2 regions of the Mesorhizobium sp. CA5 genome follow, and region 1 is predicted to be linked to the other one. Evidence: predicted binding sites of a transcription regulator. Region 1 holds the regulator's gene; the other holds the start of a gene.
The links. The regulator PhoB, encoded in region 1, activates phosphate uptake and scavenging genes when phosphate is short. The targets are predictions, from matches to a motif close to TGTCATNNANCTGTCAT.
Positions count from the first base shown of each region.

Region 1 (3,671 bases):
CCGGGCCGGCGAAGCGCTTGGTTTCGGTCTCGGCAGCCTGTTCGCCCTCATCGACCCGGCGCCTGTCGCCATGGTCGGCGTCAGCGCGGCCGCCTTCGACCTAATCGAGCCGGCGCTAAGGGAAGCGATCGCCCAGACGGCCGGCGGCCAGCACTCCGAATCGATCTCCTTCGACACCGAGCCGAACGAGTTGCCGCTGATCCGCGAAGGCTGCGCCATGCGCGCGCTGACCTTCGTCGACCAGGAGATTTTCGCGCCGGGAGGCCAGGCAAGAGCGGGGACGGGAAAGAACGTGGCCTGAGGCAGCCTTGAAGAGGTCCGGGGACAGCAGCAGACGCTTGAAATTAGCGAAGGGAAGGCCCCGCAGCTTCGTCATTCCAGGGCGGAGCAGGAGCGAAGCTCCGTCGCGGAGACCCTGGAATCCATGCCGCTACCTCACGCGTCGAGCGCAGCGGCACAGAATTCTGGACTGTCGCAACGCATCGACATCACGGAATGGATCCTCGGGTCTGCGCTGCGTCGCTGCGCTCCTTGCTCCGCCCGTGGATGACGAAGCACAAGCGTCTCGACTAATCGCCAATGCACGCGATCCGATGCTGGAGACAGAATCCGTCAGCGCCTCGGCGCCTTACCCCTAATCTTCCCTGATCGCGTAACCCGCCCCGCGGATGGTGCGGATGACATCCGGCATGCGGCCGTTGTTGACGGCTTTGCGCAAGCGGCCGACATGGACGTCGACGGTGCGTTCGTCGATATAGATCGTCTCGCCCCAGACATTGTCGAGCAGCTGGCTGCGCGAGAACACCCGGCCGGGATGACGCATCATGAATTCCAGCAGCCGGAACTCGGTCGGGCCGAGCCTGATCTCGCTCTTCTTGCGGTAGACGCGGTGCGATTCGCGGTCGAGCACGATGTCGCCGACCTTGAGCACGCTGGACAGCACCTCCGGCTTGGCGCGGCGCAGCAGCGCCTTGACGCGCGCCATGAACTCCGGCGTCGAGAACGGCTTGACCAGATAGTCGTCGGCGCCGGTCGAAAGGCCGCGCACGCGGTCGCTTTCCTCGCCCCGCGCCGTCAGCATGATGATCGGCAGCCGCTCGGTCTCGGGCCGCATCCTCAGACGCCGGCAGAGCTCGATGCCGGAAACCGCGGGTACCATCCAGTCGAGCACGAGCAGGTCGGGGACGTTTTCCTGAAGGCGGATTTCGGCCTCGTCGCCGCGGGTCACCACTTCGACCTGGTAACCCTCGGATTCGAGATTGTAGCGGAGCAGCACCCCAAGCGGCTCCTCGTCCTCCACCACCATGATGCGTGGCGCGATCATTGGCAGATACCCTTCGTCAGGCGGCCGGCGCCGACATTGTCGTCTCGTCCTGCTTGGGACGATTCGCGGGCAATTGCGTGCCGGTCAGCACATAATAGGCGTTCTCGGCGATGTTGGTCACATGGTCGCCGATGCGCTCGAGATTCTTGGCGCAGAACAGAAGATGCGTGCAGGCGGTGATGTTGCGCGGGTCTTCCATCATGTAGGTCAGGAGCTCCCGGAAGACGGATGTGTATTTGACGTCGATGCGCTCGTCGTCGTTGCGAAGCTTGGCCAGCGCCGTGGCGTCGCCCACCGTATATTCCTGGATCACGGCCTGGACCTGGATCAGCACCAGCTGCGCCATGGAATCGATCGAATGCGTGAGGTCGCGCGGCGCGGCGCTGACGCCGACCGAGCCGACGCGCTTGGCGATGTTCTTGGCGAGGTCGCCGATGCGTTCGAGGTCGCCCGCCATGCGGATCGAGCCGACCACATTGCGCAGGTCGTCGGCCATCGGCTGGCGCTTGGCGATCAGCGTGATGGCACGGTCGTCGAGCTCGCGCTGGCGCGCGTCCATGATGGCATCGTCGGAAACGACGCGCTGCGCCATGGCATTGTCGGTCTCGAGCAGGGCCTTGGTCGAAGCGCCGACCATCGAGCTGGCGAGATCGCCCATGTCGTTGATGAGCCGGCTGATCTGCCTCAGATCCTCGTCGAAGGAAGCGACGGTATGTTCGGCCATGATGATGTCCTCGTATGAGCTCAGCCGAAGCGGCCGGTGATGTAGTCCTGCGTGCGCTTTTCGCGGGGCGAGGTGAAGATCTTCTCGGTCCGGTCGAACTCCACCAGCTCGCCCAGATACATGAACGCCGTCTGCCGCGACACGCGCGCCGCCTGCTGCATGTTGTGGGTGACGATGACGATCGTGTAGTCGGCCTGCAACTCGTCGATCAGTTCCTCGATCTTGGCGGTCGACAGCGGATCGAGCGCCGAGGCCGGCTCGTCGAGCAGGATGACCTCGGGCTTCACCGCAACGGTACGGGCGATGCACAGGCGCTGCTGCTGGCCGCCCGAGAGGCTGAGGCCGCTGGCGTTGAGCTTGTCCTTGACCTCGTTCCAGAGTGCTGCGCGCTTCAGCGCCTGCTCGACGCGGCTGTCCATCTCGGCCTTGCTGATCTTCTCATAGAGCCTGACGCCGAAAGCGATGTTCTCGTAGATCGACATCGGGAACGGCGTCGGCTTCTGGAACACCATGCCGATCTTGGTGCGCAGCAGGTTGAGGTCCTGCGAGCGGTCGAGGATGTTCTTGCCGTCGAGCAGCACCTGGCCCTCGGCGCTCTGCTTCGGATAGAGCTCGTAGATGCGGTTGAGCACGCGCAGCAGCGTCGACTTCCCGCAGCCCGACGGGCCGATGAAGGCGGTCACGCTGCGCTCGGGCAGGGACAGGTTGATGTCCTTCAGCGCCTTCGACTGGCCATAGTAGAAATTGAGGTTCTTGACCTCGATCTTGGCCTTCTCGACGGTCGTGTCGGCTGCGTTCAGGTCGGTGGACAACATCGGTTTCATCTGTCCTCTCTGCGTCCGGTTAGGCTGCGGGCGATGATGCTCAGCCCGAGAACCGTCAGGGTGATTATGAGTGCGCCCGTCCAGGCCAGTTGCTGCCATTCCTCGTAGGGGCTGAGAGCGAACTGGAAGATGGTTACCGGCAGGCTGGCCATCGGCGCATTGAGATTGCTCGACCAGAACTGGTTGTTGAGCGCGGTGAAGAGAAGCGGCGCCGTCTCGCCGGAGATGCGGGCGATCGCCAAAAGGATGCCGGTGACGATGCCGGAGAGCGCCGCGCGATAGGCAACCGAGCGGATCACTACCCAGCGCGGTGCTCCGATGGCGGTGCCTGCTTCGCGCAGCGCGTTGGGCACAAGGTTCAGCATGTCCTCGGTGGTGCGCACCACGACGGGGATCACCAGGATCGACAGCGCGACCGCGCCGGCAATCGCCGAGAAGTGCCCCATCGGCCGCACCATCAGCTCGTAGACGAACAGGCCGATGATGATGGAAGGCGCCGACAAGAGGATGTCGTTAATGAAGCGCACCACCGTCGTAAGCTTCGAGAAGCGTCCGTATTCGGCCATGTAGGTGCCGGCCAGCACGCCGATCGGCGTGCCGACGACGATACCGATGATCGTCATGACGATGCTGCCGTAGATGGCATTGAGCAGGCCGCCGGCATCGCCGGGCGGCGGCGTCATTTCCGTGAACACGGAGAGCGACACCCCGGAAAGCCCCTTGTAGAGCAGGGCGCCGAGAATCAGCGCCAGCCAGGCCAGCCCGATGCCCGCCGCGACGACGCACAGCGTCATCATCA
Region 1 is NZ_JAIUHJ010000010.1:193,801-197,471, forward strand. Features, by position in the region: gene LB529_RS15635 (ROK family protein) at 1-301, shown strand, start outside; gene phoB (phosphate regulon transcriptional regulator PhoB) at 635-1,324, opposite strand; gene phoU (phosphate signaling complex protein PhoU) at 1,341-2,048, opposite strand; gene pstB (phosphate ABC transporter ATP-binding protein PstB) at 2,069-2,872, opposite strand; gene pstA (phosphate ABC transporter permease PstA) at 2,869-3,671, opposite strand, start outside.

Region 2 (3,671 bases), on a different contig from region 1:
GCAACGGCGCTGTGCCGTTGAACAAGCTCGTCACCCATCGCACCACGCTCGCCGGAACGCCGCGCGACCTTGCCCGATGGACGCACGAGAAGTCGGGACTGATCAAGGCGGTCATCGAGGTCGGGTGATAACAGGACAGGCGGTGAACTCGGCCCGAATTGACGGAGCGCCGCACAAGTCGACCCCCACTCCGTCTCGGCTTCGCCGAGCCACCTCTCCCCCGATCGACGGGGGAGAGGAAGGGTGCGAGCCTTGCAGCCAACGCTCTTCAACCGGACACACTGCTTCTCCGGTCGCCAGCGTGCTCCTTTCCTCTCCCTCCGGAGGGGGGAGAGGTGGCGCCGCGAAGCGGCGACGGAGTGGGGGAAGGCGCTCCTCAAACGCGAAGCCGCTGACAATTAAGCGGCCGAGCTGAGCTGACATCAGCGTGGGTCGATAAATCACGGGTCTCGTATAAAACCGGCACTCCCTACAACACCGACAACTTCAGCTCCACCCGCTCCGCGGGAAAGCGCGATTCAGCGAATTGGATCGGCTCACCGTCGAGCGTGACGTTGACCGCGACGGTGACCAGCACGATGGCGCCGGGCTGCAGATCGAGTGCTGCAAGATCGTCTGCGTCGGCATGGCGCGCCGACAGCACGGTCGAATGCCTCAGATAATCGTTGATGCCGAAGCGCTTCAGTGAGGCGGTGATCGATCCCGTCTCCGCCATTGCCGCCTCGATGCCGGCGAAGCGCTTGGCATCGAACCAGGTCGTCGCGCGCGACACCGCATGACCGTCGGCCTCGCCGCGCGTCTCCAGGCGGATGACGGCAGCGCCTTTGGCGATGCCCAGCGCCTCGGCGATGCGCCGGCCGGCCGGCTCGGTCGACGACGACAGCAGCGCGATATGCCGCTCGCTCGTCTGCCCCTGCAGCCCGGTCGAGAAGCGCGTGCGCGCGCCGATCGGATAGGACAGCCGCTTGCGCGACAACACGAAGGTGCCGCGTCCCTGCTCGGCCCTCAGTACGCCTTCCTGCACCAGTGCTGCAATGGCGCTGCGCACCGTATGGCGGTTGACGCCGTAGCGCTCGGCCAGCGCGACTTCAGGCGGCAGCGCGGCATTCTCGGCGAAATCGCCATTGGCGATCGCCTGCAGGATCCTGTCGGCGATCTGCCGCCATAGTGATACGCCATTGCGCCTCTCGATGCTGCTTGCCAGCCCGGTCATTTCCCCGCCCCCAACGTCATCACCCTAAACTTTTGCACCCGTTGTCATCCACCCGTCATGGACTCCCGTTACCAAGTGAGTATAATTTGTATAGTTGTCTATATCAATAGACAAATTTCTTTATGCAAGGAGCGATGCCATGCGAGGACAGGAAGCGCGCGAGCAGGCCGGGCGGAAAGCCTTGATGGCGACGCTGGCGCATGCCGCGGCCGATGACATCGCTCGCCTGTGGAACGAGTCGGGCCTGCCCTCCGAGGCCGAGCTTTTGCGCGGTCCTGAAACCGGATTGGTGACGGTGCGCGGGCGGATCGGCGGCGGCGGCGCGCCGTTCAATGTCGGCGAGGCGACGGTCACCCGCGCCACGGTGCGGCTGCCCTCCGGCCAGGTCGGCCACTCCTATGCGCTTGGCCGCGACAAGGGAAAAGCCAAGCTAGCGGCGATCGCCGACGCGCTGTGGCAGGACCCAGCGCACCGCGAAGCGGTCGAGACAAAGCTCGCCGCGCCCTTGCGCGCCGCGCTTGCTGCGGCGCGCGAGACAAAGCGCGTCGAAACGGCGGCCACGAAAGTGGATTTCTTCACCATGGTGCGCGGAGAGGACTGATGGATATCGCCACGCAATCGATCGACGGCGGCTTCGCAGAGCCGGTCTTCAACGCCCAGGCGGTGTTCCGCGCCATCATGGACGCGATGGCCCGCCCCGGCACCGTCCAGCCGCTGCCGCAGCTCGCCCGCCCGCCGGCGCCGCTGTCGGCGACGGCCGGCGCCGTGGCGCTCTCGCTCTGCGACAACGACACGCCGGTCTGGCTCGACCAGCCGCTGCAGGCGGAAGCCGCGGTCAAGGCCTGGCTCGGCTTCCACACCGGCGCGCCCTCGGCAAACACGCCGGCCGACGCACATTTCGCCCTGATCGCCAATCCGAAGGAGATGGCGGCGCTCGATGGTTTTGCGCAAGGCACGCAAGAATATCCCGACCGCTCGACGACGCTGATCCTCTTGGTCGACGATCTTGCCTCGGGCCCATCGCTGCTGCTCGAAGGTCCGGGGATCGAAAAGACGTCGATGATCGCGCCTCCCGGCATGCCGCGCCATTTCGTCGAGCAGTGGAAGCAGAACAACCAGCGTTTCCCGCGCGGCGTCGACATCATCCTGGCGGCGCCCGGCCACCTTGCCTGCCTGCCGCGCACCACCCGCGTCAAATCGATGGAGGCATGACATGTATGTCGCGGTGAAAGGCGGCGAAGCCGCCATTGCCAATGCGCATCGCCTGCTTGCCGACCGCCGCCGCGGCGACCGTTCGGTGCCGGCGCTGCGCCTCGACCAGATTGTCGAGCAGCTGGCGCTCGGCGTCGACCGGGTGATGAGCGAAGGCTCGCTCTATGATCGCGAGCTCGCGGCTCTCGCCGTTGCCCAGGCGCGCGGCGATATGATCGAGGCGATCTTTTTGGTGCGCGCCTATCGCACCACGCTGCCGCGCTTCGGCTACACCAATCCGGTCGACACCGGCGCCATGCAGGTCGAGCGTCGTGTCTCGGCCACCTACAAGGATCTGCCCGGCGGGCAGGTGCTTGGCCCGACCTTCGACTACACCCACCGCCTGCTCGATCCCGGGCTTGCCGCCGGCGCCGAGGTCGAGATGCCGGCGCAGCGTCCGGTCGAGCCGGAGGCCATGCCGCGCGTTTCGGCGATCCTCGCCCATGAAGGCCTGATCGAGTCCGATGGCGAGATGCCGCTTGACCACGTGCCCGGCGACATCACGCGCGAGCCGCTGCAATTCCCGATGGCGCGCGACATCCGCCTGCAGGCGTTGTCGCGCGGCGACGAAGGTTTTCTGCTGGCGCTCGGCTATTCGACGCAGCGCGGCTACGCCCGCAACCATCCCTTTGTCGGCGAGATACGCATCGGCGAGGTCGAGCTGGAGCTGGATGTGCCGGAGCTGCCCTTCGCCGTGCCGCTCGGCTCCGTCCGCGTCACCGAATGCCAGATGGTCAACCAGTTCAAGGGCTCGGCCAAGGCGCCGCCGCAGTTCACGCGCGGCTACGGCCTGGTCTTCGGCCAGAGCGAGCGCAAGGCGATGGCGATGGCGCTGTGCGACAGGGCGCTACGCGCCGGCGAGCTCGGCGAGGATGTCGTCGCCGCCGCGCAGGACGAGGAGTTCGTCATTTCGCATTCCGACAATGTCCAGGCGACCGGCTTCGTCGAGCATCTGAAGCTGCCGCACTATGTCGACTTCCAGGCCGAGCTCGGCCTGGTTCGCGGCATGCGCGCCGAATACGAAGCGCGGGAAAACGAGGACAAGGCCGCCGAGGAGAAGCGCGAGGCGGCGGAATGACTTCAGTGTCCGCTACCGGAATGCCCGCCGCCGTCGAAGCCGCCAGTATAGTCGCCGCCACCGAAGGACTCGCCGTACGGAGGTTCCCTTGGCGCGGGGAGAACCATTTTCCGCAGCGCAAAGGTCGCG
Region 2 is NZ_JAIUHJ010000012.1:91,715-95,385, reverse strand. Features, by position in the region: gene LB529_RS17355 (zinc-binding alcohol dehydrogenase family protein) at 1-128, shown strand, start outside; gene phnF (phosphonate metabolism transcriptional regulator PhnF) at 470-1,213, opposite strand; gene phnG (phosphonate C-P lyase system protein PhnG) at 1,353-1,814, shown strand; gene phnH (phosphonate C-P lyase system protein PhnH) at 1,814-2,425, shown strand; gene LB529_RS17335 (carbon-phosphorus lyase complex subunit PhnI) at 2,427-3,542, shown strand; gene LB529_RS17330 (hypothetical protein) at 3,545-3,671, opposite strand, start outside.
Region 2: the regulator PhoB is predicted to act here: its motif matches at 1,256-1,272, upstream of phnF (phosphonate metabolism transcriptional regulator PhnF).